Regions from separate parts of the Methylophilus sp. DMC14 genome, predicted to be linked through region 1. Evidence: predicted binding sites of a transcription regulator. Region 1 holds the regulator's gene; the other holds the start of a gene.
The links. The regulator FliA, encoded in region 1, starts transcription of late flagellar genes. The targets are predictions, from matches to a motif close to CTAAAGTTNNCNNAAANNNTGCCGATANNA.
Positions count from the first base shown of each region.

Region 2: a site for FliA is predicted at 2,908-2,937, ahead of ACT53C_RS10205 (flagellin N-terminal helical domain-containing protein). Genes of this name have one in related genera too.

Region 1 covers NZ_JBQUZA010000006.1:149,114-165,462, forward strand. Annotated here, with positions in the region: gene ACT53C_RS12510 (putative bifunctional diguanylate cyclase/phosphodiesterase) at 1-769, shown strand, start outside; gene ACT53C_RS12515 (flagellar motor protein MotB) at 829-1,764, opposite strand; gene ACT53C_RS12520 (flagellar motor protein) at 1,764-2,516, opposite strand; gene ACT53C_RS12525 (RNA polymerase sigma factor FliA) at 2,516-3,250, opposite strand; gene ACT53C_RS12530 (MinD/ParA family ATP-binding protein) at 3,268-4,059, opposite strand; gene flhF (flagellar biosynthesis protein FlhF) at 4,052-5,401, opposite strand; gene flhA (flagellar biosynthesis protein FlhA) at 5,403-7,490, opposite strand; gene flhB (flagellar biosynthesis protein FlhB) at 7,512-8,684, opposite strand; gene flhD (flagellar transcriptional regulator FlhD) at 9,294-9,614, shown strand; gene flhC (flagellar transcriptional regulator FlhC) at 9,664-10,230, shown strand; gene ACT53C_RS12560 (class I SAM-dependent methyltransferase) at 10,277-11,125, shown strand; gene motA (flagellar motor stator protein MotA) at 11,308-12,165, shown strand; gene motB (flagellar motor protein MotB) at 12,225-13,169, shown strand; gene ACT53C_RS12575 (chemotaxis protein) at 13,265-13,807, shown strand; gene ACT53C_RS12580 (response regulator) at 13,852-14,220, shown strand; gene cheA (chemotaxis protein CheA) at 14,251-16,349, shown strand, end outside.
Region 2 covers NZ_JBQUZA010000004.1:234,079-250,427, forward strand. Annotated here, with positions in the region: gene fliD (flagellar filament capping protein FliD) at 1-1,547, opposite strand, end outside; gene ACT53C_RS10200 (flagellar protein FlaG) at 1,578-1,925, opposite strand; gene ACT53C_RS10205 (flagellin N-terminal helical domain-containing protein) at 1,999-2,799, opposite strand; gene ACT53C_RS10210 (flagellin N-terminal helical domain-containing protein) at 3,614-4,414, opposite strand; gene ACT53C_RS10215 (DegT/DnrJ/EryC1/StrS family aminotransferase) at 4,653-4,838, opposite strand; partial or broken gene ACT53C_RS10220 (DegT/DnrJ/EryC1/StrS family aminotransferase) at 4,906-5,343, opposite strand; gene ACT53C_RS10225 (DegT/DnrJ/EryC1/StrS family aminotransferase) at 5,336-5,563, opposite strand; gene ACT53C_RS10230 (flagellin N-terminal helical domain-containing protein) at 5,780-6,580, opposite strand; gene ACT53C_RS10235 (2OG-Fe(II) oxygenase) at 6,995-7,828, shown strand; gene rfbF (glucose-1-phosphate cytidylyltransferase) at 7,981-8,763, shown strand; gene rfbG (CDP-glucose 4,6-dehydratase) at 8,760-9,851, shown strand; gene rfbH (lipopolysaccharide biosynthesis protein RfbH) at 9,861-11,180, shown strand; gene ACT53C_RS10255 (N-acetylneuraminate synthase family protein) at 11,310-12,830, shown strand; gene ACT53C_RS10260 (thiamine pyrophosphate-binding protein) at 12,857-14,677, shown strand; gene ACT53C_RS10265 (glycosyltransferase family 2 protein) at 14,911-15,987, shown strand; gene ACT53C_RS10270 (radical SAM protein) at 15,977-16,349, opposite strand, start outside.

The DNA of each region.
Region 1 (16,349 bases):
AGCGCGCCTGGAAGCCGAGCTGCGCGAAGCCATCGTCCAGCAACAGTTGCGGGTTTATTATCAGGTGCAAGTGGACCACACCGGCCGGCCGTTTGGCGCAGAGGTCTTGCTGCGTTGGCAACACCCCACGCAAGGCCTCACTTCACCGCTGCAATTTATCGCGGTGGCCGAGAGCAGTGGCCTGATTGTTGAAATCGGCATGTGGGTACTCGACCAGGCATGTGCACAAATTGCCGTTTGGCAACGGGCACAAAAAACACGTGAACTCAGTTTGTCGGTGAATATCAGCGCGCGTCAGTTCCGACAGGCCAATTTCACCGCCATGGTCAAAGCCTGTTTACAGCGGCATCAAATCAACCCCAATGCCTTGCGTCTGGAGTTAACCGAAAGCCTGCTTTTGGAAAATGTGGACGATGCGGTACGCATCATGACAGAGCTCAGCCAGTCAGGCATCCAGTTCTCCCTAGACGACTTTGGCACCGGCTATTCTTCGTTGCAATATCTTAAAAAATTGCCACTGTATCAACTCAAGATAGACCGCTCATTTGTAAATGATATTGTGACCGATAGTCATGACCGCACCATTGTGCGTACCATTATTGCCATGGCGCAGAGCATGTACCTCGGCGTGATTGCCGAAGGGGTTGAAACCCCAGAACAACTGGAACTGTTGCTAAACAATGGTTGCCGCCGCTACCAGGGTTACCTGTTTGGTAAACCCATGCCAATAGACGCATTTAATGATTGGTTGCAACAAGCGTTGGTTTAGAAATGATGCCCTAAAAGGCGATGGTTTAAAAAATAACTTTTACGGCCGCACAGCCAAGGTCAAGGCTGACTGTTGCGCTTGTTTGTCATTGCTGATGGCAAGGTAGCTGGCGTTGCCATCGGTGGAATCTCTGCGGTTGCTTCTGGCTCGGCTGGCGAGACTTCCTGGCGGTTCGCCAGATTGGTGGTGAGTTGCTCACCTGCCTCTGCGGTGAGGATGCGCAGGGTGATACGGCTGTTGAGCGATTGCGCCAGATTGTTGTCACTGCTGGAGAGCGGCCTTGTTTCTGCCAGGCCAAGGGCTGAAAGCCGTTTGGCTGCGATGCCATCGGCGGCCAGTGTAGCCGCGACGCGTGCTGCCTGCGTCGCCGTCAATGTCCAACGCTTGCTTTCTGCGTCAACCATGCCACTGAAGGTGTGCTTGTCACTATGCCCTTCAACCTGGAGGGTGCGGTATTCATTTTTTAGTTGTGCGCTGATGATGTGCAGTACCTGGCTGGCCTGGGGTGTATATGCCGCCTGGTTGTTCTGGAACAGCAGATGGGTGGAAATATCCATTTCCACCCCCAAGTCTGACTGGTAAACCGTGATCTGTTTTTGCTCTATCCATTGCCCCAGAGTGTTGGCCAGTTGCTGAGCCATGGCGCGTATTTTCTCCTGATCACGCAGTTTTTTTTCCTGATATAGATAGCTGAGCGGCAAAGGCTTCATCACCGCACTTGGAACTTGCCCATTTTGATTCTGTGCGCCAGGAACTGGCAAACCAGGCGTTTGTAAGCCCTGTGGCATATTCTGCGGCTGGCCGACAGCCCCCGGTTGCCCCTGAAACGCATTGACGACCGAGCTGGAGAGGGCGCGGTATTTATTCAGGTTAATGTTGGAGGTGGCATACATGACCACAAAAAAAGCAAACAGCAGGGTAATGAAGTCTGCATAAGAAATGAGCCACCGTTCGTGGCTTTCCTCTTCATCTTCGAGCTTGTGGCGTCTGTACATCACGATTGTCTCAAATGCAGATAAGATTCCAGCCGTTCACTGACCAGTTTTGGATTGTCGCCCCGTGCGATGGAGACCCAGGCATTGAGCAGCATTTCGCGCCTGGACATTTCATGCTGGACATGGCCTTTGAGTTTATTGGAGATGGGTAAAAACACCAAGTTGGCCAGCGCCACACCATAAATGGTGGCAACAAAGGCCACTGCGATGCCACTACCAATCTTGCTTGGGTCAGACAGATTCTCCATGACATGAATCAGGCCGAGCACCGCACCCAGAATGCCTACGGTGGGCGCATAGCCACCTGCCGCTGACCAGATTTTGACAGCCTCGCGCTGTTGCATTTCGTAGTAATATATATCAATGGCACAGACTTCGCGGATGCGGTCAGGCGGGGTGCCGTCCACCAGCAATTGCAAGCCCTTGCGTACAAAAGGATCCTGCTCACGCTTGATGTAGCTTTCCAGAGACAGCACGCTTTCTTTGCGCGCCTGCTGGCTCCATTGATTGATTTTAACGGCGAGTTTTTTACGGTCATCCTGTGGGTGCACAAAGGCCAGCTTCAGCATGCGCAGGCCTTTGATAAACACTTTGAGTTCGGTTTGCAGCAAGACTGCGCCAGTCGTGCCTAGCATGACTACCGCAAAGGCCGCAGGTTGCATCAGGGAGTTGAGGTGGCCCCCTTCTATGACTTGGCCAAGGACCAGGCCGCCGAGTGCAATCAGCAGTCCGGCCAGGCTACCCCAATCCATCAGGCAACTCCGGTCCAGGCTTTTTCACGCATGGCGGCACGCAAGCGGGCGACCGCCTGGCTATGCAGCTGGCAAACGCGTGATTCGGACACACTCATGATGGCGCCGATTTCCTTGAGGTTAAGTTCCTGCTCGTAATACAAGCCCATCAATATCTTTTCACGCTCTGGCAAATTGTCGATAGAGGCAATCAAGGCTTCGCGGAAGTCGCTTTCGAGCAGGGCCTTCACCGGGTCGCTGCTATCATCGTCCACATAGCGATCCAGAAAGTGCTCGCCACCGTCATCGTCCTGAAAATCTTCGTAATAAATCAGCTGGTGACCCTGGCAGTCGCTCAAGACGTCATAGTAGTCTTCCAGGCTAAAATTCATATGCTTGGCGATTTCGGATTCGGTAGGCGGGCGGCCCAGTTTTTGTTCCAGCTGTTGCACAGCCATCTCGATATCGCGCATGTTTTTGCGGATGCCGCGCGGGAGCCAGTCGGCACCGCGCAATTCATCCAGCATGGCGCCACGCACGCGCTGAGAGGCATAGGTTTCAAATTGTGCCCCATGCGTATCTTCGTAACGCTGTATCGCGTCCATCAGGCCGATCATGCCCGCTTGCACCAGGTCATCCAGCTCGACGCAGGAGGGCAGCTTGGCCTTCATTTGATAAGCCATTTTCTTGACCAGGCCGCTATGCATTTTGAGCATCTGATCGGTATTTTGAGTCGTGCCTTTAGCGGTATACATGTTTTTCCTTTTTGACTTTAGGCAACAGCCATGGATGGCATGGAAATCCGTTGTTGTTCGAGACGATGGGCGACGGTTTTAAACGCCAGTGTGCTGGAAAGCTGTTTGCTCACTTCGGCGGTCGCGCGGCCAGGGTTATCAGTGACTGCCATACTGGTGTCAGCAGGCATGGCACCGATGAACTCCAGCGTGATGCCCAAAAATTGTTTGCACACCTGGTTCAGGCGCATAAAGTACTGATTGCCTTGATCATGGTTAGCGTCTGTTACGACGACGCCCAACGGAATCTGCCCATGTTGCTGGCTGATATGCTTGATGGTCGCATACGCCGACTTAATGGCGGCGTCGCTTCTATCCATTTGGATCACCAGCTCATGCGCGGCAATTACCGGCAGCAGCAGGCTGTAGTCTTGACTATCCAGTTGTGCTTCAATCATCACAGTGTCGTAATCGTACGCAAGTTGCTCCACTATACCGTTGAGTTGCGTTTTTAAATCGTGAGATAAAGGCGAGGTTAACAGGTCATTTTCGCCCAAACAGGTCAGGTCATAGCCTTGCGGGTGTTTGAAAATGCCCCGCTTGATGGCCTGGCGTTGCACGGCGATGCCTTGCAGGGAATGTGTCATCGCGGGTTGGCGGTGCGCGTGCACCAGCAACAAACGCTGTTCTGGCGTCAGCATGCTGGTCGCCAGTTGACGCATCCACTGGCTGACTGGCTGGCCATTGGCCCCAATCACACTGATAATGCGGGCAGAGGTTTTGGCCATGATACGGCGCAAGCCGTCCGCCTGGTCACGGTAATTAAACATGTGGCTGCTCCTGGCTGGCGGTTTGCATCATGCTGGAGATCACCAGCGGTAATTCTTCATCCAGATACTGGTAGGGCAGGCTGGCCTGGTGTGGTGTCAACACGCGTTCGACCAGGGCTTGCTTGTCTGCAACCTCGATATCCTCTGGCACACGCTGACCGCTGGTGGTGTAAAACAGGCGCATGCGTTCGCGAATCAACACGTCCAGTACATTGCCAATCGCAGCCGCTTCGTCGAGTTTGGTGACGATACAGCCAGCGATATCATGCTTTTTGTAGCTACGCATCACATCAGTTAAGGTATCGCCGGTTGAGGTCGCATTCAGGCACAACAGTTTCTGTATCGGGCTGTCGGCACGGCTCAGCATGGAAAGTTGCTCAGTCACCGCCTGGTCACGCTGGCTCACGCCTACGGTATCCACCAGAATCATATGTTTGTTCTTGAGTTCGTTTAAGGCTATTTTTAAGTCTTCTTCATCTTTGACCGCATGTACCATCACGCCCAGAATCTTGCCGTAAATGCGTAATTGCTCGTAGCCGCCAATCCGGTAGCTGTCCGTGGTGATCAAGCCCAGGTTCTGGGTGCCATGTTTCATCACATAGCGGGCCGCCAGTTTGGCTGTGGTGGTGGTTTTGCCTACCCCGGTCGGGCCGACCAAGGCATAGATACCGCCACGGTCCAGCAAAGCATCTTCGTCGTCCAGCGTGTGCAAATTGCGGCTGATCACTTCTTTGGCCCACATTGGCGCCTTGTTCACATCAATGTGTTGCGGCATTTTTTCGGCAATCTGGCGTGAAAGCGACGCACTGAAGTTGGCAGCGAGCAGGGTGCCCAGCACTTTTGATTTGGCCGGGCTATGTTGTAAATGATGCTGCCAGGTCATGGCACTCATCTGGGTTTCAAAGTGGCTGCGCATCTGGCGCATTTCCACCATCATGCCTTGCATTTTTTCTTCCAGCGTTTGTGTTGCCAGCTGATACGCATGCTCTTGTTGTTCACTGTGCTGCTTGAGCATGTCCATGATGGCCGATTCGTTGACACTGGCCTCTTCAGATACCGTGGCTGCCGGCGGCTGAACGGCGCGCGGCGCCAGCACTGGAGTTGCTTGCCGGGGTTGCTCTTTGGCATTCACAAAATCAAGCAGGCTGCGTGTTTGCTCGCTGCCTTGCTCAGCAGTTGGCTGGCTCGCACTGGCATCGACATCCGACTCCAGCATGGCCATGATCTCAGTCCCACCGTTGACACTGCGATTCGCAACAATAATGGCATCTTCCCCCAAGGCCTGCTTGACCTGAGCCAGGGCTTCACGTGCGTTTTTGCCAAAAAATCTTCTGATGTTCATATTACTGCGCTCCAATTAAACTGGTGACACGAATCGATTTGTTGTCTGGCAACTCATCATGGGATAACACTCTGAGGTGCGGGACGGTCCTTCTTAAAAATCTGGATAAAGCCTGGCGGAGGGGGCCAGCCACCAGCAGGACTGGTGTCAAGCCCATCTGCTCTTGCTGTCTGGCGGCCATTTCGGTCTCTTGTGACAGTCTTTCGGCAATGCCAGGCTCGATCACGCCCTGGCTGGACTGGTTGTTTTGTAATGCTTGCAACAACAGTTTTTCCAATTGACCATCTAAGGTCATGGCGGTGATTTCGTTGCTGTAGGGGAACAGGTCCTGCACAATTGCACGCCCCAGCTTGATGCGGACCATGGCGGTCAGGTCATTGGCATCTTGCGAATACTGGGCATGGTCTGCCAGCGTTTCCAGAATCGTGCGCATGTCACGGATATGCACGCCCTCATTAAGCAGGTTTTGCAAGACCTTTTGCAAGGTGGACAAGCTGATGATCTTGGGCACAATTTCCTCAATCAGCTTGCTGGATTCCTTGCTCATGTGATCTAGCAATTGCTGGACTTCCTGGCGGCCCAACAGCTCACCGGCATTGAGTGAAATGATGTGGTTTAAATGGGTGGCAATCACGGTGCCAGGATCTACCACGGTATAGCCCAGACTTTGTGCGAATTCTTTCTGCTCGGGATCAATCCACACTGCGGGTAAGCCAAAGGCTGGGTCTGTGGTACGCGTGCCTTCGAGATCACCGGTGACTGCACCAGGATCAATCGCCAGCATTTGATGATAGTTGGATTCCCCGGTAGCCATTTCCACGCCTTTCATGGTGATGCGGTAGGCGTTCGGTTTGAGCGTCAGGTTGTCACGGATATGAACCGTCGGCGCCAGGAAGCCAATCTCCTGGGCAAATTTTTTGCGGATGCCCTTGATACGCTTGAGCAATTCACCGCCTTGACCTTTATCGACCAGCGGGATCAAACGGTAGCCAACTTCGAGGCCAATGGTATCTACTGGCAGCACATCGTTCCAGGTGGCTTCTTCCGCCTCGCTGGCCGGGGCCAATTTATCATCTGGTTGTGGTTCAATCACCGTCTGCTGTTTGGCTTTTTCCTGTTTTTGTTTGACTGAATAAGCAATACCACCCAACAATCCCCCCAACCCGATAAAGGCCAGGTGAGGCATGCCTGGAATCAGGCCGATACCGCCAATAATGCCGGCGGTGATGGTCAGCACACGTGGATTTTCAAACAGTTGGCTAATCAGCTGTCCGCCGATGTCTTCATTGTTGGCCACACGTGAAACCACCACACCGGCCGCAATGGAAATCACCAGCGAAGGGATTTGCGCGACCAGGCCATCACCAATCGCGAGCAAGGTGTAGTTTTTCACTGCGTCGCCAAAGCTCAGGTCATGTTGCACCATGCCGACAATCAACCCGCCGACAATGTTGATAATAATGATCAGGATCCCGGCGATCGCATCCCCGCGCACATACTTACTGGCACCATCCATCGCGCCATAGAATTCGGATTCCTGGCCGACTTCTTTACGGCGGCGGCGGGCTTCATCTTCGCCAATCAGGCCCGCGTTCAGGTCCGCGTCAATCGCCATCTGTTTGCCTGGCATCGCATCCAGGGTAAACCGTGCACCCACTTCTGCAATCCGGCCCGCACCTTTGGTGATCACGGTAAAGTTGATAATGGTGAGGATGACGAACACCACGATACCGACCGCATAGTTCCCGCCAATCAGAAAGTGACCAAAGGCCTCGATCACTTTACCGGCGGCATCAGGGCCGGCATGGCCCTCGGTCAGCACGATACGGGTCGAAGCCACGTTGAGCGACAAGCGCAACATGGTGGTCATCAGCAGTACGGTCGGGAAGGCTATAAAGTCCAGCGGCTTGGTGGTTTGCAGACCGATCATCAAGACCAGGATGGACAAGGCAATATTAAAAGTGAAAAACACATCGAGCATGATGGCCGGTAACGGCAAGATCATCATGGCCAGCAGCAAAACAATAATGAGCGGGGCGGCGATGCTGCGGCCGTCCATTTTCCCCATTATTTGTTGCCAGTTATTCATCTAAATACTCCTCAGTCTTGCTTATTCAATATCTGTTGCCGTGGCAGGCGCTGCTACCAGTGCATGTGGATCCAGTGCATCCTGGACCGGTACATCAGTTGGGATGACCGGACGGACGCCGCCATGCTGCTTGAACACGCGCAGTTGAAACACATAAGCCAAAATTTGCGCTACCGCGGCATACAAGGTTTGTGGAATCTCGCGCTCCAGCTCGGCATGGGCATACAAGGCCCGTGCCAGTTTGGGGGATTCCAGCGTCATCACATTATGTTCTGCAGCAATTTCCTTGATTTTTTGCGCAAGTACATCGACGCCTTTGGCAACGACGACAGGCGCTGCATTTTCACCTTCTTTATAGCTGATCGCTACGGCATAGTGGGTCGGGTTAGTAATCACCACGTCTGCCTTGGGCACATTACTCATCATTCTTCTGCGCGCCATTTCACGCTGCTGCTGACGGATACGGCCTTTAATTTCAGGGCTGCCTTCGGACTCCTTGGATTCGTCCTTGAGTTCCTGTTTGGTCATTTTGTGTTTTTGCGCGTATTGATACAGCTGGTAGGGCACATCAATCACGGCGATCAGGACCAGCGCAGAAGCCAATGTTAAAAAGCCGGTCACCATAAATTCGCTGACAGTGCTAATCCCTGATTCCAGCGGCATGTTGGACAAGCCCAACATCGGTTGCAAATCCTTTTTCACCAGCGTGTAGCCGACAGAACCAACCAGGATGGTTTTTGCAATCGACTTCACCAACTCCACCAGCGAGTTCTTGGAGAACAGATTGGACAAGCCTTTCATCGGGTTGAGTTTGCCAAAGTTGGGCACCAGCGATTTCTGCGACATCACCCAGCCACCGACCAAGATCGGTGAAGCAATCGCTACGGCAACCACAATGACTGCCAGTGGCAAAAAGGCCCACATCGCCTGTTCCACCACTTTGATCATATGCACAATCAACAGCTGCGGCTCAAACGCCATGGCCCTGTCCAGACTCAGGCCCTGACGCAATACATCCTTCATGGCCTCACCCATCGGCTTGCTCATCATCATGATGGCAATGCCGCTGGTAAACAAAACCGCACAAGAGGCCAATTCGCGCGACCTGGGAACATCGCCGTCTTCGCGTGCCTTCTCCAATCGCTTGGGGGACGCGTCTTCGGTCTTTTCCATATCGCTGTCTTCAGCTGCCATGTCTTTCACTCGTTTCGGGTTTGCACACCACGCCATGTCGTGTGTCTTGTGAGTGATTATTGGCTAGATAAATGTATTTCTAAGTTGGGAATAAAAGGGCGAATTGACCGCTTTCTCACAGTTGCTGCCTGCCTGTTGTTAAGGGGTGTAAAAGCTAAAAATATTTTTGATTAATAAACAGTGACTTATAAAATTTTTGGATTTTTTTTGATTGTGCACCCTAAAGTTTTATCAAGTAGGGACGTTAACCGGAATATCTGAAAAAGTATCTGGCCACCATGAAGGCGGCTTAAAAACTAATAAAAGTCATTGTTTACGGAATACAACAAGAAAACTTGAATTAATTTTTGAATTGGAAATCAAAAAATGCTGACAGACTGCACATAACGAACTTGTAGCTCAACTTTAGGTTTGAGCGATAAGTGATTGATATTATTGTTAGTGAATAATGCCGTGTAGGGGTTTGTAAGACAAACTCCTACACGGCTGTTTTCGTCTGTCTTACAAAATAAACCGACAAACCCTGATTGTTGCAGTTCATGATTGCGCGCAAAGTACGCCTAACGCTCAGGCGGACTTAAATTTACGCAAAAAAACGGAGAAAAGATCATGAACATGCAAAACGATTTACTCGCTGAAATCAAGGATGCCAACCTGAACTACCTGATGTTGGCGCAACAACTGATCCGTGCTGACAAAGCCACTGCCATCTTCCGCCTTGGCATTAACAAGGAAATTGCAGATCTGCTCGAAAACTTGACCAATCTGCAGTTACTCAAACTCTGTAACACCAACATGCTGCTGACCCGCTTCCGCTTTGATGATAGCGAAATCCTGGGAATGCTGACCAGCTATGCCAAAGACCCTGCCCAAGCCCATCTGCATACCGCGGTATTGATGTCAGCCCAGGCCGCAGATTCCACAGTATAACCAGCGTAGTTGTAACCACACGGCGATTAGAAAGAGAAAAGAGGATATCATGCAAAAGAAGAGTGTAGTAAACGAAGCAGAACAAATTCAACTGGCCATGCAAATGATCGAACTGGGCGCCCGCCTGCAGTTGCTCGAATCACAAACCACATTGTCACGTGAGCGTCTGATCAAGTTGTACAAAGAGATGAAAGGCGTTTCTCCTCCAAAAGGCATGTTGCCATTCTCTACCGACTGGTTCTTGACTTGGCAGCCAAACATTCACTCCTCTATTTTCTACAACATTTATCGCTTTATGGTTGATTACGCAGGGGTAGACGGCATCCAAGCCATCATTAAAGCCTATACCTTGTATATGCAACAAGTACAGCATCCTGATGCCGAGACTAAAGATGAGCCTGTGCTGTCGCTGACACGCGCCTGGACCTTGGTACGCTTTATTGAAAGCAAAATGCTGACAACTAAAGTCTGTCATTGCTGCGGTGGCCAATACATCGTCAATAGCTATGATTTGAACCAGAACTATGTCTGCAACTTGTGCCATGTGCCTTCACGTGCCGGCAAAACCAAAAAGGCAAAAGAGTTGAGCTACAAACTGGTTTCCATGACAGCCTGATCACCCGGATCAGTGTCACGGCACTATGTGAGTGAAAGGAATCAGCATGCCATCGGCCAAACTTTCGGTAGAGACGCTGTTGCCCAAACCCTGGCTACAGCGCCTGCTACCAAAACGGTTGTGGTGCCAGGCATTACTGATCCAGACGCTGAGTATACTGTTGATTGCAGGCCTCGCGCCAGGCGTGATCAACAGTGTATTCGCATTTGAATTAAGCCATCTTGGCATTTCGCTAGCGCATGTCTGGATTTGGCTGCTCCTGCATATTTGTATGGTCAGCCTGCTGGCCAAAGCCGCGCAGATGCCTGTCTGGTGGCGCTGGATTCATGTGATTTTCCCAGTGGCTGTCCTGGGCATGCAGCATATTGACTTGCCTGCCACCGTTTATCTGGCTGGATTTATCATTACCTTGACCCTGTACTGGTCTGTACACAACACCCGGGTCCCATTTTATCCTTCTTTCCCTGCCACCTGGCGCGCCCTGCATCACGTGTTGGAGCATCATGGCGATGACGCGCCGCTCAAAGTACTGGATATCGGCAGCGGGATTGGGGATCTCGCCCTGTTTTTGGCGAGCCAGCGTGTGCATGACGAGGTTTCAGGTATCGAAATTGCGCCGCTACCATGGGCGGTCAGTGCGGTCAGAGCCTTGTTTTCTGGCACCAGTGCCAGATTTACGCTCGGTGACTACCGCGAACTGGACTTTGCAAAATTTGATGTCATCTTTGCTTATTTGTCGCCTGCTGTGATGCCCGATGTTTGGCAAAAGGTGAGGGCAGAGATGCCGGCTGGCACACTGTTTGTGAGCTCCGAGTTTCCGGTGCCCGACATGACGGCGCAACGAATTATCTATCCGCAAAAAAACGCCCCTGCCTTGTACGTCTACAGCCTGTAGACGGACTTTATTCAGCTCTTGTATCCGCCATCGCAGGTGATTAAGCCTGTGATCACTGGCATGAAATCTAACCAGAATTAACCATATTTAATAAGGGGCTAAAGCCCTTTTATTTGGATGATTGAATTCGTTGGCCTGTTGCTATGCTTTTAACATTGGTAAAACCATTGTGGAGTGTAGGCATGTTAGTCATTGTCGGGTATGTCGTTATTTTAGCTGCAGTTTTTGGCGGTTATGCCGCTGCTGGCGGCCATTTGGGAGGCTTGTGGCAACCTCTGGAGGTGGTCATGATTTTCGGCGGGGCGTTGGGTGCATTCGTGGTCGGCAATGATGCCAAATCACTCAAGGCAACGCTCAAGGACTTGCCAAAAACCTTTAAAGGCTCGCATGTCAACAAAGCCTTGTACATGGACTTGCTGGCTTTGCTATTCGAGATTCTGACCAAAATCCGTAAAGAAGGCTTGATGTCGATCGAAAAGGATGTCGAAGATCCTGAATCCAGTGCCTTGTTTGGCAAATATCCCAAAATCCAGCACGACCATCATGTGGTTGAGTTTATCTGTGACTACCTGCGTTTGATGGTGTCCGGCAACATGGATGCCTTTCAGGTAGAAAACTTGATGGATAACGAAATTGAAACCCACCATCAGGAAGGCCATGTGGCCGCGCATTGTATTGCAAAGCTCGGTGACGCCTTGCCAGCTTTCGGTATTGTGGCTGCCGTGATGGGGGTGGTGCACACCATGGAAAGCTTGCAATTGCCGCCTACTGAACTGGGCGTGCTGATTGGCCACGCGCTAGTGGGTACCTTCCTCGGGATTTTGCTGGCGTATGGCTTTGTTGGCCCGCTGGCCGGGGTGCTGGAAGCCAAGCTGGAAGAAAGCTCCAAAGTCTTTCAAACCATCAAGGTCACGCTACTGGCCAGCCTGAATGGCTATGCCCCTGCGATTGCCGTGGAGTTCGGCCGCAAAGTCTTGTACTCCACTGAGCGTCCAAGTTTCTCTGAGCTTGAAGATTACGTCAAGCAAGCTAAAAAATAAGCCTGGCAAACAAGATCAATCCAAATAAAGCACAGGACCAACCCTAGAGGACCACGAAAATGGCAGAAGAACATATTGCCCCCATTATCGTTAAAAAAATCAAGAAAGGTGGCGGCGGTCATCACGGGGGTGCCTGGAAAATCGCTTACGCCGACTTTGTGACGGCGATGATGGCGTTCTTTTTGCTGATGTGGCTGCTCGGCTCCACCTCCAAAGCACAACGTGAAGGCATTTCCGAATACTTTAAAACCCCGCTCAAAGTCGTGCTCATGGGCCCGGGCGTGGGTGCCAGTGATTCCGCGCTGAAAAATACCGGCGGTAAGGATGTGACACTCAAGCAAGGTCAGGTGAAGCCGGTGGATGGCGACCCTGGTCGTAACAAAACCATTAAGGAACAAGAATTAAAAGAAGTACTCAAGAAGGCAGAAAAAGCCAAATTGGAAGAAATCAAGGCCAAGATTGAACAGGCGATTGAAGAAAATCCTGAGCTCAAGCAATTCAAATCGCAATTAAAACTGGACATGACGGCGGAAGGGCTGCGCGTACAAATCATCGACGAACAGAACCGTCCGATGTTTGAAAGCGCGCGTGCCGACTTGCAACCTTACGCCAAGAAAATTCTGCGAGAAATTGGTAAAACACTCAATGGGGTGGATAACAAGATCAGCTTGTCTGGGCATACCGATGCCACGCCATATGCGAGCGGCGATCAGGGCTATAGTAACTGGGAGCTCTCGGCCGACCGTGCCAATGCTTCGAGGCGAGAACTCATTGCCGGCGGCATGGATGAGACCAAGTTGTTGCGCGTGGTCGGCATGGGCTCCGCCATCATGATGGACAAGGAAAATCCGTTCAATCCGATTAACCGCCGGATCAGTCTGATCGTGATGAACAAAGAAACTGAAGAAGATTTACTCAAGGATAATGAAAAAATTTCTGTCAGTGAGAAAGACCATTCACAAGTAGATGCATTGCAGAAAAACGCCGCTACGCCTGCGGAATAAAAAACAGGGGGCGGTAAAAGCGCAAGAAATAAGTCATTTTTATGATGCTTATTTCTTGATTGAAAATCAGGGGAATCAGGCAAGATAGGACCACTATGAAAACATTGCCCATAGAAGAACTAAGAGAGTTACTGGCTGCAGTTTCGCACCATGGTGATTGGCATTTGCTCGAAATCGAAACCGATTTACAGCAAACCAGCTTTTTGCTCAATGAGGCGATTGAAAAGCTCAGTGCCAGCTTTATGAATGTCTATGCCCAGTTAATGGAGCAACAGTCAGCCCTCCAGTTATTGGTAGAGGCTGGCAAGTTGCAACCTGAAGAAATGCAGCAGTTGCAGGTGTTTCAGGACAATATTGGTCAGGAAGTGAATAAAGTGGTGACTGGCATGCAGTTTCAGGACATGACCAATCAATTGCTGCAACGGACGATTAACCGGGTGAACGGCTTAAAAGAGCTGTTGCATGAGTTATCCAGCCACCAGGTTCCGATGGCTGCGGATGACGAGCATGAGGAAATCAGAAGTTTCATTCAGCAATTGAACCAGAATTTTGATCAGGGTAGCCAGCATTTGACCGGCAATTTACGCAAGTCAGTGAACCAGCAGGACTTGGCAACCGGTGATATCGATTTATTTTAGTCACAGCGGCGTTTTACAAAATTAGTGAAAAAGGCGAATCAAACATGGCGAAAACAATTTTAACAGTAGACGACTCCGGATCATTGCGTCAAATGGTGGCTTTTAGCCTGAAAGCGGCTGGCTATGATGTGGTACAGGCGGTCGATGGTCAGGATGGCTTGAACAAAGCAAAAGAGAAAACCGTTGACCTGGTTTTGACGGATCAGAACATGCCCGTGATGGATGGGCTGACGCTGATCACCAACCTGCGTACATTGGCTTCTTACCAGAAGGTGCCTATTTTGATGCTGACCACCGAGTCATCAGACGAAATGAAGGCAAAAGGCAAAGCGGCTGGTGCAAATGGCTGGTTGGTCAAACCATTTGATCCAAAACGTCTGATTGAAGTTGTACAAAAAGTAATTGGTGCCTAAGGGCACAAGGTTAAGGGACTGGAGTAAACAATGACAGTGGATATGAGCCAGTTTTATGAGGTGTTCTTTGACGAGGCTGAAGAGTTATTGGCCGAAGCAGAGCGCCTGTTGCTTGATATTGACGTAGAGTCACCTGATATCGAGCAGTTAAACGCGATTTTCCGTGCTGCGCACTCAATCAAAGGGGGCGCGGCAACGTTTGGCTTTATGGACATGGCAGAGATTACCCATGTTCTGGAAAACCTGCTTGATAAGATTCGCAAGCAGGAAATGGCATTGACCACAGAGCATGTGGACGCCTTTTTGGCCGCCAAAGACGTGATCAAGATGCAACTGGATGGGCATAGACATGGTTCAGCAGTAGATGCTGAGCAAGTCGGCGATGTCTCCATGATGCTGAAGTCCTTGTCTGAAGGCAAAAGCGCCATTCCCGAAGACCCTGTCATTGCAGCTGCGACACCAGAGCCGGAAGTGTTGGTCGTCGGTGCTGAAAAGCCAGCCTTGTCTGTCAGTGAAGATGAAAAAGCCAAAGGCATCACCTTATATGACGTCGGCTTGCCGGTAGTTACCGAGCGCGACTTGGCAAACTTGAAAGACGAGTTAGCCTTGTTAGGTGAGGTGGCCGTGTATCAGCGTGCGCCAGGCTCACATGCACTGTTGGTTAAAACCGATTCGAGCGCAGACGACATTGTTTCGATTTGCTCCTTTATTGTAGACCCTGACGCACTGGTGATTCAGGTAGCGAGCGAGACCGCCAAAGCGCCAGAAGCCGCCGCCGCACCAGAGCCTGCGCCTGCCGTCGCGGTTGCCGCACCCGTTGAGGAAGATCTGGGCTATGGCTTCTTCGATGATGATCCGATTATCAAGCCTGAAGCAACAGCGGAGGCCGCCCCGGTTCAGCCGGTCGCTGCAGAAGTGACTGGTAATGGCAAAGTTCAGGTGGCTGAAGAAATGGGCTATGGCCTGTTTGGCACTAATAATGAGGAGCGTCAGGAGGATGGTTACGGCTTCTTTGCCCCATTCAAGCCACACCCAGATGCCCCCAAAGCACAATTGATCGGTGACGATACTGCCGTCGCAGCGCAAGCTGCGGCAACACCGGCGCCTGCACAAGTGGCTGAAGCGGCGCCTAAAGAAGTGAAAGAGGACCGCAGGTCACAACAACGCCGTGAGTCCGATAAACCGGCGGCAGCGCAAAATGCAGAAAGCAGCTCCATCCGTGTCGGGATTGAAAAAGTTGACCAGTTAATTAACCTGGTTGGCGAGCTGGTGATTACCCAGGCCATGATTGAACAGCGTGTCAATGCACTGGATCCTGTGGATAACGAAGCACTGATTAATAGTGTCAGCCAACTGACCCGTAACACGCGTGACCTGCAAGAGTCCGTGATGTCTATCCGCATGATGCCGATGGACTTTGTATTCTCACGCTTCCCTCGTATGGTGCGTGACCTGGCAGGCAAGTTGGGCAAAAAAGTGGACTTTGTCACTAGCGGTGCCACGACAGAGCTCGACAAGAGCCTGATTGAGCGGATTGTGGATCCACTGACCCATTTGGTGCGTAACAGTGTAGACCATGGTATTGAAAAACCGGAAGTGCGTAAACAGCTAGGCAAAGCCGAGAATGGCACGTTGACCCTGTCTGCGGCACACAAGGGCGGCAGCATCGTGATTGAAGTCACCGATGATGGTGGCGGCCTCAACCGCGACAAGATTCTGGCTAAAGCCATGTCTAACGGCTTGCCAGTCAGTGAAAGTATGTCTGACGCTGACGTTTATAGTTTGATTTTTGCCCCAGGCTTTTCTACCGCTGAGGTGGTGACCGATGTCTCTGGCCGCGGGGTTGGCATGGATGTGGTGAAACGGAATATCACCGCCATGGGCGGCAATATTGAAATCCGCTCAGCGCTGGGCTATGGCACGACCATCTCGATTTCCTTGCCACTGACGCTGGCCATCCTCGATGGCATGTCGGTGTCGCTGGACAAGAGTGTGTATGTGGTGCCATTGAACCTGATTGTCGAAACCTTGCAACCTCGTGCAGAAGACCTGAAAACGGTCACAGGCGAGGGGCTGATGGTGCATGTCCGTGGAGAGTATCTGCCGATTATCGCCTTGCATGCCTTGTT
Region 2 (16,349 bases), on a different contig from region 1:
GCCTGTTTATTTAATGACTTGATTGAGGATTGTAAGCCGTCTGTTCTGGTCGCCAAGGCGGCATCTGAACTTAGCCAGCCATCAACCAGGCTACTCAACTCGCCGGCCAAGCCACGACTAAAGGTGACCGTACCACGGTCCCCTGTGGCAGAACCTAAAATAGTCAATTTAAGTCCTGCACTGTTCTGACCAAATGCGCCGGTCAAGGTATTGCCACTACCAATGGCATTGGCGCCATCAATCTGCCCTGCAACATCTTGCGAACTGCTAGCCGCTTGAGAGACATTGACAGCATAGGTACCAGAAACCGTGGTATCACCACTACTAACAAAACTCACCAACGGATCCGTTGTGCTGGCTGAGGGTGAAAAGATTTTGGCAATATCTGAAGGACTATTGGCTACCGCTTTCTGGAACTTGGTATCATCCAGAGTCATGACCCCGCCATCGCCTACAGTGACCCCAATGTCACTCAAGGTACGGTAGGTCCCAGCCGTGGGTGAAACGCGGGACATCATTAACCCAAGTTTTACTGTCACGTCACGGGCTACCGAGTCGCCAAGCAGGGGGCCGTTAGAGGAAGAGCCGCCATCTACAAACTTAGTCAGGTCACGCAGACTGCTATTGAGCTTGTTGTAAGCATCTACAAAACTCTGTACCGAGCTCTTGATCGTACTATTGTCTGTGGCGATCGTCATTGAGTTAGTGGTGCTGGTAACCGCCTTCAGGTTTAAAGTCACGCCCTGAATCACATCAGTAATGGTGTTACTCGCCTTGCTGATGTTCAAACCGTCCACTGTCAGCTGCGCATTTTGTGCAGATTGAAGCTCGCTCAGGTTTTTGCCACTGCCACTCGAAGCGGTCGGGTCATACGCAAACGTTGACAAGCCACTGCCATCTGTATTATTACCGTCATTATCATTGACATCAATTTTGAGGCTGTTGGCTGCACCGGTATCTGTGGAAGTAATCACAAGTCGGTTACCTGTACCGTCGTTAACAATAGAGGCCGTAACAGAAGCGTTTTGTGCGTTAATCGCATCACGGATCCCGGACAAGGTATTGTTACTACTGTCAATATTCACCGTGATCGCATTTTTACTACTGTTTGTGGTAAAAGAAGCCGCGGTATTACCGTTGGCAGGTGTATAAGTGCCAAAGGAAATTTTTAGACTTCCAGTCCCAAAAGTAGTACTAGCATCACTGTAGGCAGACGTGGTGATACGTTGTGAAGTCGCCAGCTGGCTCACCGAAATACTATGGTTGCCATTGGTCGCGGTACCATCTGAAGTCGCGCTAATACTGTTTGAATCGGTCAACGTAACGGATTGCGCATTAAACTTGCCAGGACTGGACAGGCTATCCAAAGCCGTTTGGAAGGTACTCAACCCGCTTTTCAAAGTACCGTAAGCAGAAAGTTTGGAGTTGTAAGAAGAGACTTGAGTCTGAATCTGGGTAATCGGCTGCTGAGCCACACTCATCAAGCTACTGACAATAGAGTCAATGGGTAATCCTGATTGCCCTACTGAGCTTACTAACGATGCCATAATCTAGTCTCCAAATACACTCACAATTGATCACACTGTCTGACGAATGACTAGCCCTCTTAATTTATCCAGCGTCTTGCTAATGGCAAGTACCTCCTCGTTAGGGATTTGCCTGAGCACCTTCTGCGTTTCGGTGTCGACCACTTTCACGACAATACGGTCTGTGTCATCATCAATCGAAAACTGTATGGTTTGCAGCGCAGGCGCCACATAGTCATTCAGTTTTTGTACTGCTCCTGTCAAAGTCGCCTTATCCAGCACTTCGGCAGGCTTTTGCTCACCACTGGCTTCTGCATATTTCACCAGCTTCAAGCTATTCACTGCGGGCACCCCTGTTACTGTGCGGTTACCGCCAACACCATCCATAGATTGAGTCATGATGCTGCTCCTCTGCTTAGCCTAAAATCCACAGAGGGATTCCCCTGTGGATATCATTCAAATGTCTTGAGAATTAACCTCTGAGCAAGCTCATGACACTGTTAGGCAACTGGTTAGCCTGAGCCAACATCGCAGTCCCTGCCTGTTGCAGAATCTGGTTACGTGTCATATTCGCGGTTTCTGCCGCAAAGTCTGCATCCGTAATCCGGGATTTCGCTGCAGAAATATTTTCCACATTCACTTGCAGGCTGCTTACCACCGCTTCAAAACGATTCTGGTACGCACCCAAGCTCGCACGTGAAGTGTTCACTGAATCCAGTTGCGCATCAATCGCTGTAATCGCGTTAGTCGCAGCTGAGGCACTTTGAACGTTACCAGTCAACGAAGCCGCAGACACTGCACTCACTTGCAGAGTATCTGCAGAGCCAGAACCAATCTGGAAAGTATAGCCAGAACCACCAAACACATTCAAACCGTTAAACTGTGTAGAAGTACTCAGGCGGGTTAATTCTGATGATAGTTGCTGGAATTCTGTATCCAGGTTAGCACGGTCACCAGAACCATAAGTACCGTTTGATGCTTGTACTGCCAGTTCACGCATACGTTGCAAAGCATCGGTGGCTTTAGACAAACCACCTTCTGTCACTTGCAGGTAAGAAATCGCATCGTTAGAGTTACGGATCGCGACGTTACTGCCGCGAATTTGTGAGTCCATACGAGTGGCAATCGCCATGCCCGCTGCGTCATCTTTAGCGCTATTGATGCGCAAGCCAGAAGACAAGCGTTGAATCGATTGATTCAGGCCGGCCTGTGAGGCATTCAAATTACGCTGTGCATTCAGGGATGCAATGTTGGTATTAATTACAGAAGCCATGTTAAATCTCCTTTAGAGTCGTATATCCAATGAGTGTCAAATCGGCATGTCATATCAACGTTGATTCACTGTATTGACTACGTGTTTGCTATTCAGCGTTGTTATTACTGTTATCGGCCTCATCTCAAATTTCTTTAATGCTGGATTTGAAATTTCTGTTTGGCAGACCATGCACTTGAAACTATTTACGACTCCTCTCGGAAAAACTTTAATATCAAACCATTATGCAAATTCAAGCCGTGCAACATTGCTACCATGCCAGTATCAGCATGGTTATCGCGTCAGCACGACTTGGCCTATTGTTGTGAGAAAAACTTCGAGTAATTTTCTTCAGTCCTGCAGACTCCATGAAATCATTTTGTGCTCACTACACTCAAGTGACTTAGCGATACACCAACGTGCCTACTTTACCGGAGTCCAGCCAGCATAATTTGGTAAAACAACGGCGTTTTTACCTGCTTATCTTCAAAGACACGTAGACTCTTGCTGATGAATGAAGTACTTTTGAAAGAAATAACCTGTGACGGTATGCTTTTCATTTCCCCAAGCTTGAAACATTGAATTCTGCCTTGTAGATCATAAAACAAAGGAAAGAGAAAGGACGGCAACGCCTGTCAGACGTCACAAGGATACATCAACAGATAAGCATGTCATGCGCATTTGGGACACGCCAGCGTATGTGTTTCATGCTTTTAGTTTATACGGCTACCCAGGCTGGGGAGCGAGACGCGGGATTAGAATGTTTGCGACTAAAAAGAAAAGCGAGCACCTGTTTTGACAAATGCTCGCCCTGGTTCGATCGACCGGAGAATACTTAACCTCTGAGCAAGCTCATGACACTGTTAGGCAACTGGTTAGCCTGAGCCAACATCGCAGTCCCTGCCTGTTGCAGAATCTGGTTACGTGTCATATTCGCGGTTTCTGCCGCAAAGTCTGCATCCGTAATCCGGGATTTCGCTGCAGAAATATTTTCCACATTCACTTGCAGGCTGCTTACCACCGCTTCAAAACGATTCTGGTACGCACCCAAGCTCGCACGTGAAGTGTTCACTGAATCCAGTTGCGCATCAATCGCTGTAATCGCGTTAGTCGCAGCTGAGGCACTTTGAACGTTACCAGTCAACGAAGCCGCAGACACTGCACTCACTTGCAGAGTATCTGCAGAGCCAGAACCAATCTGGAAAGTATAGCCAGAACCACCAAACACATTCAAACCGTTAAACTGTGTAGAAGTACTCAGGCGGGTTAATTCTGATGATAGTTGCTGGAATTCTGTATCCAGGTTAGCACGGTCACCAGAACCATAAGTACCGTTTGATGCTTGTACTGCCAGTTCACGCATACGTTGCAAAGCATCGGTGGCTTTAGACAAACCACCTTCTGTCACTTGCAGGTAAGAAATCGCATCGTTAGAGTTACGGATCGCGACGTTACTGCCGCGAATTTGTGAGTCCATACGAGTGGCAATCGCCATGCCCGCTGCGTCATCTTTAGCGCTATTGATGCGCAAGCCAGAAGACAAGCGTTGAATCGACTGATTCAAGCCGGCCTGTGAGGCATTCAAATTACGCTGTGCATTCAGAGATGCAATGTTGGTATTAATTACAGAAGCCATGTTTAGTCTCCTTCAGAGTCCTATTATGTAGTTAGTGTCAAAGCGGCATGTCATATCAACGTTGATTCACTGTTTAACTACGTGTTTGCTATTCAGCGTTGTTATTACTTTTATCGACTTCACCAGAAATTTCTTTAATGCTGAACTTTAAATTTCGGCTTGGTAGATCATGCACTTGACACTATTTACGACCCTACTCAGAAAAACTTTAAACGAGGCGATACGTGTACTTGCCTCATTACACTCTGAAAAATTGGTGTACCAACTCAATCCCTTGGTCGACAGCCGTGACTGAGAGGTGAGGGCCCATAGGTAAACTCAGTACTTGATTGGCATAGCGCTCGGCACAAGGAGAATGACCTGCTCGCCAACCGAGCACCTGATAGGACTGTTGGAAATATAGCGGGACGGGATAATGAATCAGGGTTTACACCCCATGCTTTGCAACCATGTTTGCAAAGCATTAAGAAGCACTGGGCCAGGCGTGTATTTCACTCATCCAGCGCGGCCAGTTTGACTGAAAGCAAGGCGGCTTGCAATGGATCCAGACGGCTATTCACGCCCGGTTCCAGATTATAATGTTTGACGACCGAGCCATCATTGCCAAGTATGCGTATACGCGGGGCGGGACGCTCATGCCGGATGGTGACTGCACCACCATCGCCCCAAGCCCCCAAATGCTTGCCTGAGTAAAGCCCTATGCGCGCCAATCCGTCGCCCCCTGACGGCGCTTGTGTAGCATCCAATAACACCAGCTAGCCATGCTGTTTAGCCAATTCACAAACGGCGTCCATCTCCGCCGGGTTACCATATAAATTGATTTTGGTTTTAGCTGTGATTTTTGCCTGAATGGCGGCAACATCAATATTGAACTGCCCGTCGGCAGGCTGAATAGGGACCACAGTTGCGCCGACCGCACTCCTAGTCAGGTCTCAACAAAATATAAGTATGAGAGGGGACGATCACTTCATCCCCTTCCCTCATCTCCAAGACGCACAAGGCCAAGGTCAGTGCATCGAGGACATTGCCGACGCCGACACAATGCGGTGGCCCGGTATACGCGGCAAACTGGGCTTCCAAGGCCTCCACGTCTGAGCCCCAATATACAGGCCAGAACGGGTAGCCTTTAACAGGGGTCGCACACGTCACCGCAAAGATTGCAGCATGCTGCTTAACTATATCGCATCTGGCAATCGCATCTGGAAACTTTAAAAGTTGAAAAAACAAAACCAGTTTTACCGGCCTATCTTAAGTGATGGAGGTCTGATGCGTACATGGGTTAACCAAGAATGAGGAAGTCGCGAGCCTTTGCCTAGACAAAAGCCCACGACCTGTAACAAGTACAACAAGAAAACTGCTGAAAGACTACCCTTTAATCAGCGACATGACGCTGTTCGGCAACTGGTTGGCCTGGGCCAGCATCGCCGTGCCTGCTTGTTGCAGAATCTGGTTACGGGTCATCTTCGCTGTTTCTGCCGCGAAGTCCGCATCCATAATCCTGGATTTCGCTGCTGACACATTTTCGGTATTGACTTGCAAGCTGCTGATGACGGCTTGAAAACGGTTTTGGTACGCACCCAAGCTCGCACGGGATGTGTTCACTGCATCCAGTTGCGCATCAATCGCGGTAATCGCTGCCGTCGCACCCGCTGCAGTTGAAACGTTACCGCTCAAGGTCGCTGCTGTGACTGCACTTACTTGCAAGGTATCTGCAGAACCAGAACCAATCTGGAAAGTATAGCCAGAACCACCAAATACGTTCAAACCGTTAAACTGAGTAGAAGTACTCAAGCGGGCTAATTCCTGCGTCAACTGCTGGAATTCTGTATCCAAGTTGGCCCGGTCGCCAGAGCCGTAGCTACCGTTGGCTGCCTGAACCGCCAGTTCCCGCATCCGTTGTAGGGCATCAGTGGCTTTAGACAATCCACCTTCCGTTACTTGCAGGTAGGAAATCGCATCGTTCGAGTTGCGGATCGCTACATCGTTACCACGGATCTGGGAATCCATACGCGTTGCAATCGCCAAGCCTGCAGCGTCGTCTTTAGCACTATTTACGCGCAAGCCTGAAGACAAGCGTTCAATAGATTGATTCAGACCGGCTTGAGATGCATTTAAATTGCGCTGGGCATTTAATGATGAAATATTGGTATTAATGACTGCAGCCATGTTAAGTCTCCTTAATGTACAAAAATATAGAGCTTCATGCTAAGTCTTAATGTCACACTCAAGCTCTTCAATCTGTATTAAATTAATCTGATTTCGCATGTTCTTACTAAAGTTCAGCAAACGCTGACCGTAATAGTAAGAACGTTGCGTCAAGTTTAGAATCACTTTATCGCAGCCCCTACCAATTGATTTCAGCAAATAGAAAGCGGTTTTGCCGCCATTTCTACAAATACGTCTGTCTACTGATTAAGAGACAAAAAGGTTCCCGGCCCGCTACACCGCCTTAAGAAGGCACAGTTTGCTTACATGCATGCAAATTAACCCATAAATACACGTATATTCGCCTTAATAAAGCGCGTTTGAGTCCGATATAAATACAGAGAATACGCTCAATGAATGCGAAGGAGGATTTTCATGCAATCGTTTCTGGATTTGAATCAACTGACCAAAGGAATGCATCACTTTCAAGATGCAAAACCTTTCCGCCATGCCGTCATCGATCACTTCCTGAATCCTGAATTGGTGACAAGGATTGCATGTGAATTTCCCGAGTATGATTATGCTCGCTGGTTTCACTACCAAAACGAGATTGAAGACAAAAAAGCATTGAATGACTGGAATGCCTTTCCACCCCTAACCTATGCCCTATTCCAGGCACTTAACTCCGCACCCATGATAAACAAACTGTCAGAAATCGTTGGCACCCAGTTATATGCAGACAACGGTTTGCACGGTGGTGGCTGGCATATTCACGGCACTGGCGGTAATTTGAACCCACACTTGGATTATTCCATTCATCCAAAATTGGGTTTGCAGCGCAAAATCAATATCATTATTTATGTCTCAGAACAACTCAAGCCATATCATGGTGGGCATTTGGGGTTATGGAGTCACGACGCAGAGCAAGACCAGCCTGGCGAACTGATGAAAGAAATTTGCCCAAAATTTAACCGCGCCGTGATTTTTGATACGACTCAGAACTCTTGGCACGGCATGAGCCGCCCACTAACCCAGCCTTATGGGATCTATCGTAAGAGCCTGGCGGTGTACTATTTATGCGAGCCACCTATAGACGCAGACCCAAGGGGACGCGCTTTATTTGCGCCACGCGAAGAACAAAGGGATAACGCGGAGATTGCCGAATTAATCAAGATGCGTGCGGGAGTCAATACGTCTAGGTATGTATACAAAAAGAATACACAGCCAGTTCCTGCCGTGATGGATACGGTGCGGATTGAATCGCTTTGAGTGACCCATCATCGCGAACAATCAAATGCGCATTAAACAAAAACTGCGGGGCATGACACAACACACACATTGCCCTATGATTAAGTTTGGCTTGACAGCCAGCCTGCGATAAGAAAAGATTTGTCACTTTTAACTTCTGGTTGTGAGCACACATGAAAGCGGTAATTTTGGCAGGGGGTTTCGGTACCAGGATCAGCGAAGAATCACACCTGAAACCCAAACCGATGATAGAGGTCGGCGGTAAACCGATTTTATGGCACATCATGAAACATTATTCTTTTTATGGGATTAATGAATTCATTATTTGCCTGGGTTACCGCGGCTATTTCATCAAAGAGTATTTTGCCAACTATTTTTTGCATATGTCGGATGTCACGTTTGATATTCAAAAGAACGAAATTCAGGTGCATGACAACAAATCTGAACCATGGCGTGTCACCCTGATCGACACTGGCATGCATACCAATACGGGTGGACGTCTGAAGCGGGTCAAGCAATTTATTGGCGATGAAGACTTCTGCTTCACTTATGGCGATGGCCTGAGTGATATCAACATACAGCAATTGGTGGCCTTTCATCAACAAAGCGGCAAATTGGCGACCATGACCGCCGTCCAACCTCCGGGCAGATTCGGAGCGGTTGCCATTGATGACCAACAGATTGTCAGACGATTTCAAGAAAAGCCTGAAGGAGATGGTGGCTGGATTAATGGCGGCTTTTTTGTGTTATCGCCTGCGGTGCTTGATTATGTTGAAAGCGACGAAACCGCTTGGGAAAGAGAGCCTCTGGAGAAACTCTCGAGCCAGGAGCAATTGCAAGCATGGCTGCACCATGGTTTTTGGCAGCCGATGGATACCATGCGCGATAAAGCATACCTTGAACAATTGTGCTTAGATAACCGCGCCCCCTGGAAAGCCTGGGAACAATCAGCATGACCCCTGAGTTTTGGCAAGGCAAGCGCGTTTTTATCACCGGCCACACCGGATTCAAGGGCGCATGGCTAACGACCTGGCTGCATACCTTAGGCGCACAGGTCACCGGATACGCCCTGCCTCCGCCTACGCAACCCAGCTTGTTTGCGTTAACTAAGCTACAGCAAGATATCACCCATATTGAAGGAGATATTCGCGACCTCTCTGCGCTCACCTTGGCTATTCAGAACAGCCAGCCTGACATCGTTTTTCACCTGGCCGCCCAAAGCCTGGTTCGGCCTTCTTACCAAGCGCCGGTCGACACTTATGCAACCAATGTCATGGGTACCGTGCATATCCTCGAAGCCATACGCCAAACGCCGACCATTCAAGTGGCGGTGATGGTCACCAGTGATAAATGCTATGAAAATAAAGAGCAAATCTGGGGCTATCGTGAGCAAGACAGTATGGGAGGCAATGATCCTTACAGCAATAGCAAGGGCTGCGCAGAACTGGTCACACATGCCTACCGCACGTCTTTTATGGATCATGAGCATGCCACGGCAATTGCTTCTGCCAGAGCTGGCAATGTCATTGGCGGCGGCGACTGGGCACAGGATCGACTGATTCCTGATATTATTCAATCTCTAATGAAACAAAGCCGCGTGACATTACGCTTTCCGAATGCCATTCGCCCTTGGCAGCATGTATTGGAACCGCTTTCGGGCTATTTGCTACTGGCGGAACGTTTATTCAGCGCCGGCAAACAATATGCAGAAGGCTGGAATTTTGGCCCGGGCGAAGAAGATGCTTTAACAGTAGAATGGATCACCCATGCATTGTTTAAAGCATGGGGAGCGCCCCTGGACTTTATGATTGAAAACTCACATCTGCATGAAGCTGGCTTACTTAAGCTGGATTGCACAAAAGCGCGGTCGCGTTTGAACTGGCAGCCTCAATGGACGGCAACTACGGCCATTCAGCAAGTCAGTGATTGGTACAAAGCGTATATTGCGGGCCAGGATATGCTGGCATTCACTCGCCAACAGATTCTACAATATCAACAAACGCTGGTAGCAAACCAGCAGCTCCATTTTCGAGCCCCTCATTAGGAACAAGGTTTGAGTACGCAACAAGAAATACGACAACAGATTGCAACGCTGGTAGAGGCGTATGCTCAAATTCAATATACCAAGCAGCCTTTTGTTGGCGGCGAATCCGTCATTCCGCCCTCTGGAAAAGTGTTGGATGCAGACGAATTAAAATTCATGGTAGAAGCTTCGCTCGATGGCTGGCTGACCACTGGACGTTTTAATGCTGCATTTGAACAACGCCTTGCCGAATATCTGGGCGTCAAATTTGCATTGACGACCAACTCTGGTTCCTCTGCCAATCTACTGGCTTTTTCGGCACTCACGTCATCCCGGCTGGGCGAGCGTGCGATTCAACCCGGCGATGAGGTAATCGGCGTGGCGGCAGGGTTTCCAACTACAGTGAACCCCATTCTGCAATATGGCGCAGTCCCTGTGTTTGTCGATATTGATTTAGCGACCCACAACATAGATGTCACTCAGCTGGAAGCAGCGATCAGCCCTAAAACAAAGGCCATCATGTTGGCACACTCACTGGGCAACCCATTTAACTTGAAAGTCGTACTGGAAATCTGCAAAAAATATCAGCTGTGGCTGATTGAGGATAACTGCGATGCGCTAGGTTCGCGCTACCAAGGGCAATTAACAGGCACGTTTGGGGATATAGGCACGCTCAGTTTTTATCCGGCGCATCATATCACCATGGGAGAAGGTGGTGCAGTATTTACTAATCATCCTGAGCTCAAGAAAATCATCGAAAGTTTTCGTGACTGGGGGCGCGACTGTTATTGTGCTCCAGGTAAAGACAATACTTGCCAAAAGCGCTTTTGCTGGAAACTGGGCCAACTCCCTGAAGGATATGACCACAAGTACACTTATTCCCACTTAGGTTACAACCTGAAAATTACCGATATACAGGCGGCGTGTGGCTTAGCCCAACTGGATAAACTAGATGGGTTTATACAAGCCAGAAAAGCGAATTTTGCGTACTTATCTGAGCGCCTGTCCTCTTGTGCCGAATTTCTCACCTTACCAGAGGCCACTGCCGACAGTGACCCTTCCTGGTTCGGCTTTCTGCTTACACTCAAGCCTGAAGCTGGTATCCGTCGTGTAGACATGCTGAACTATCTGGACCAGCATAAAATAGGGACGCGCCTGCTTTTTGCCGGTAACCTGACGCGGCAACCATACATGGCAGGTCGCCAGTACCGCATCAGCGGCGATTTGCACATCACTGACCTGGTCATGAACCAGAGCTTCTGGATAGGCGTCTACCCTGGGCTGACCGGACAGATGCTGGATTATGCCTGTACGCAAATCGAAACCTATTTGGGATTGCATTTTGATTAACTGTCAGAGTCAGATAAATGGCCAGATGCAAAATGACCGGATGAAGCAGCGCTTAGACATTTAGGCGATTTTTCGATATATTCGGACGCAACACTTTATCCCGCACGCGAGCAACCAAGGATTAACAGCATGATTTCCCATATTCCCACCCGGTTAGTGATTCTGGAAATGGCCAATAACCATATGGGCGATGTAAACCATGGCATTGCATTGATCCAAGCGTTTGCCCGGGTTTGTAAGCCCTTTCCATTCAAATTTGCTTTCAAACTGCAATATCGTGATCTGGATACCTTTATCCACCCACAAATGCAAGGTCGCGATGACATCAAATATATTAAGCGCTTCTCAGAAACGCGTTTGACTCGACAAGATTTCGACCGCCTGATCGAAGAAATCCGTGCCAATGGCTTTCTGGCGATGTCTACCCCCTTTGATGAAACTTCAGTTGACCTGATCGAAGCACAACAACTGGATATCATAAAAATCGCTAGCTGTTCCTTTACTGACTGGCCACTAATAGAGCGCATTGCACAGACAAACCAACCCATCATCGCCTCCACGGCAGGTGCGAGCTTGGATCAGATAGACCGCGTGGTCAGCTTTTTAACGCATCGCAAAAAGCAATTCGCAATCATGCATTGTGTGGGAGAGTATCCCACCCCAGACTCTCATATGCATTTGTCGCAAGTGGACGTGCTCAAAGAGCGGCTCAGAACGCGCTATCCCGAAATCAACATCGGTTTTTCTACCCATGAATCTCCAGAGAATCTCGATATTGTCAAAATGGCGGTGGCCAAAGGCGTGGGTATTTTTGAAAAACATGTAGGCCTCGCCACTGACAAATATAGCCTAAACGCCTACTCTGCCGCCCCAGAACAACTGGAGGCCTGGTTGCAGGCCATGCAATATGCCATCACCGTATGTGGGGAAAGCCAGCAAAAGCGTCCCATCAATGCACAAGAAGCCGCCAGCTTGCGTAGCCTGCAACGCGGTGTATTTGCCAAACGCGACATCCCTGCAGGACAAGTGCTCAGCAACGCCGATATCTACTTTGCTTTTCCACCAGAAGAGGGCCAGTTGACTGCCAATGATTGGTCAAAATATGCGCGCTTTAGCACCAGCTCCGCTATCGCCAAAGATGCAGCCATCACACCCAAAAACACAGAGGCAAGCGATACGCGCCAAACCATACTCGACATCATCAAAAACGTGAATGAATTCCTGAAGCAAAGCAAGGTCGTCGTGCCAGGGAGTGCAGATCTGGAAATTTCACACCACTATGGCTTAGAGCAATTTAGTAAAACCGGCCTGACACTGATTAATGTCATCAACCGCGACTACTGCAAAAAGTTACTGGTCACGTTGCCTGGACAGAGCCACCCTGAACAATACCACCAGCACAAAGAAGAAACCTTTCATGTCTTGTATGGTGAGGTCAAACTTACCCTCAATAATATATGCCATTTACTCACCCCAGGTGACGTTGTCACGATTGAACCTGGAACACGCCATGCTTGGACCAGTGACACCGGCGCTGTCATAGAAGAAATATCGACCACACATATCGTCAATGACTCCTACTATACCGACCCCCAAATCATGGCGAACAAAACTCGAAAAACGGCGCTCACCTACTGGCTGGATAAGTAACGCCACCCTCCTAAGAAAGAATAGTCATGCCTAGCCAGATTCGCGTTGCCGATTTTATCGCTCACTTTATCGCCGACTGCGGTGTAAACCATGTATTCATGTTACCCGGCGGAGGGGCCATGCATCTCAATGACGGCCTGGCGCAATGCTCGCGTTTAACTGCAGTGGCCTGCTTGCATGAACAGGCCGCAGCAATTGCCGCCGAAGCATACGCCCGCATTAATGAAAATATCGGCGTCGCGATGGTCACCACTGGCCCAGGAGCAACCAATGCCATCACGGCAGTCACTGGGGCATGGATAGAATCGGTGCCTATGATGGTGATTTCCGGCCAGGTAAAACGCGCCGACATGCTGCGCGGTGCACCGTTACGGCAAAAAGGTGTGCAAGAAGTCGACATTATTAGCATGGTCAAAAGCGTGACCAAATATGCGGTCACAGTTGAAAACCCAGCTGAAATCAAGCAAATCATGCAAGAAGCCTATTACCGTGCCCGCGAAGGCCGCGCTGGCCCGGTATGGATTGATGTGCCGCTGGATGTACAAGCGAGCCCGATTCAGCCTGAAACTTTGGCAGCATTTACGCCACCAGCCCTCCAAGCAAATCTGGACCTCAGCACGCAGATTTCCCAATTGAAGGCACTATTGCAACAAGCGCAACGCCCAGTATTAATGGCAGGTCACGGCATCCGGCTGGCTGGTGCTGCAAAACTGTTCCAGCAAGTGGTCGAACAACTGGGCATCCCTGTGGTGGCCACCTGGAACGCCATGGATTTGTTGCCGTATGAGCACGATTTATTTATCGGGCGTCCTGGTGTGGTCGCGCTACGTGCCCCCAACTTTGCCGTACAAAACTGCGACCTACTCATCAGCATAGGCAGTCGACTGGATAATATTATTACCGCCTATAACCCACGAGGCTTTGCACGAGCCGCAAGCAAAGTAGTGGTAGATGTCGATGCCAACGAAATTGAAAAGCTGGACATGGATGTAGCGTTGCCCATCGTCGCCGATGCTCACACCTTTTTGCAGCAACTGGCCACAAGTGGATTACATACACTGGATTGCCATGACTGGCGCCAGCACTGCTTATCATGGAAACAACGCTACCCAGTCAACGATGGTGCTGGTTTTGGCACACCGACACAAATTAGCCACTACCATTTTGTTGATACGCTCTCAGACGTCGCCAAGCCCGACACCCTGATTAGCACGGGGAGCTCTGGACTAGCCGTTGAAGCGTTTTACACCGTGTTCCGTAACAAGCCAGGTCAACGGATATTCTTAACCTCTGGCCTAGGCTCCATGGGCTATGGCCTGCCTGCGGCCATCGGCGCCTGTTTCGCCAATGGCTTAAAAACCATGCTAGCCATCGAAAGCGACGGTAGCTTACAACTTAATCTTCAAGAGTTAGCGACCGTGCGTGCGTTCAATCTGCCCATGTGCATCCTAATTATGAATAACGGCGGTTACTGCTCTATTCGCAACACACAGCGCAATTACTTTAACGAGCGCTACATAGGCACAGGACCAGAAGCTGGCTTGTGGCTACCAGACCTGGCAAAAATTGCCGAAACCTATGAATTACCGTTTATGAGAATTGAAGACCCGTCCACGTTACAAGTGCAATTACAAAAAGCGCTCGCTTTGGCTACCCCTTGCCTTGTGGATATCCGCCTGATCGAAAACGAAACGCTGGCGCCTAAAGCCAGCGCCATGCCACAACCAGATGGCAGCATTATTTCCATGCCGCTGGAAGATATGTCACCATTGTTGCCACTAGAAACGCTTAAAAAGGAAATGTATATTCCATTAAGCGACAGCTCTATCAAAACAACACGAAACTAAAGCATAATTCGCGGCTTATAGTGGAACTGATTTTTATGTGATCAAGAATTTAAATGCACGCCCAAGCAAAAGCTCTTTAGCCTTAAATGAAAGCTAAATTGCAAATCTGAAGCCAAAGATGCAATAGAAGACACTATTAGCCCAACCCATCGGAGTGGTTTTAATCAAGACTTTCTGAACCTGTCAGCCATTAAAGCATTATTGAGATAAGCCATTATGAAAGTTAAGTTTGCATGAAACAAACATCCCCTCTGGTCAGTATTATTATTTATAACTATAACTATGGCAGATATTTACGAGCATGCTTTGATAGTGTTTTAAATCAAACTTACCAAAATATTGAAATATTGTTTTCTGATAATGACTCTAAAGATGACTCATGGGCGATTGCCTGTGAATATAGCCGTTTATATCCGAACAAATTCTTTATCGCTAAAAATCGCCAAAATTTCGGACAAACAGCAAATTTTAAAAACTGTTTTACAAATATCCGCGGCAAGTATTTTTTAGTCCTAGGCTCGGACGACATTCTCAAACCCGAGTATATTTTAAAAGCTACAACCTTAATGGAGGCTCATCCTGATGTTGGCTTGGCACTGGTACACCGAGCCATTTTAGATGAGGAAAACCAAGTACATGAGGATGCCCCATTTTATAATCAAACCTGTAAAATTCCTGCCCCTAAACAAGCAGCGGTTTACATGATGGCAACAGTCAATCCTAGTATTACGCAGGCCTTTTATCGGACTCAATCGGCGTTAAGCGTGATTCATCTTGGCGGAAGTGGTAGTAGATTTCATGGGGCTAGAATTCTAGACTTTGATATTGCATGCCAACAGGCGGTTATTTATATCAATAAAGCCCTGCTTTTTCATCGGGTGCATGGTGGTAATGATGCATCGCAAGCCACCCATCATTTAATGGATGTGCTAGGTGCATATGTAATGAATTTTGATTTTCAGGAAAAAGCGGATGCCCTTAATTTACCTGAGATTTCTGACAGACTCGACGCATCTATTGAAAAAAACGCCAATCTCTCGCTAAGGTATTCGGTAAACGCATTAAAAATGCGAAATCTGACTCTCGCTGAACGATACTTTCATTTGGCTTTTGCATTGCACCCCACAGTAAAACAAACTCCGCTTTATCAAGAATTATCGGCACTTTTTAATGCCAGCACAGATCAGGCGGCACGCATTGAAAAAATAATCTTAGCCCATACACATCATACGAAACGCACTGCTTCCTACGCTCCTCCCGAAGGTAGCCTGACACTTGCAATTGAATGTGTGCCAATCATTAGCCAATGATTAGTTCCGGCTGGTATTTTTGGTATTCGGTTTCAATCGGAATATGAAAAATTTCGATATACTCACTCCAAAAATCTGTGACTTTTGCGTATTCATAGGCAAGCACAAAATGATTTTTTGCGTTTTTTTCTTGATTAAGTTTGGTATAACAGACACCCGCATAATAATGGGCAATTGCATGATCAGGCTTCACATTAATGACGTTCAAGAAACTCTCAAGTGCTACCTCATAGTGCCCCAACTTTAGATTTGCGTTGTGTACAAAATTGAGCTCAATATTCATGAGATAACACATGTATTGCACATATTCTGGTGTGCAGTGCTCGGTTTCAACGACTGCGCGTTTATAGTTTGCTTTCAGC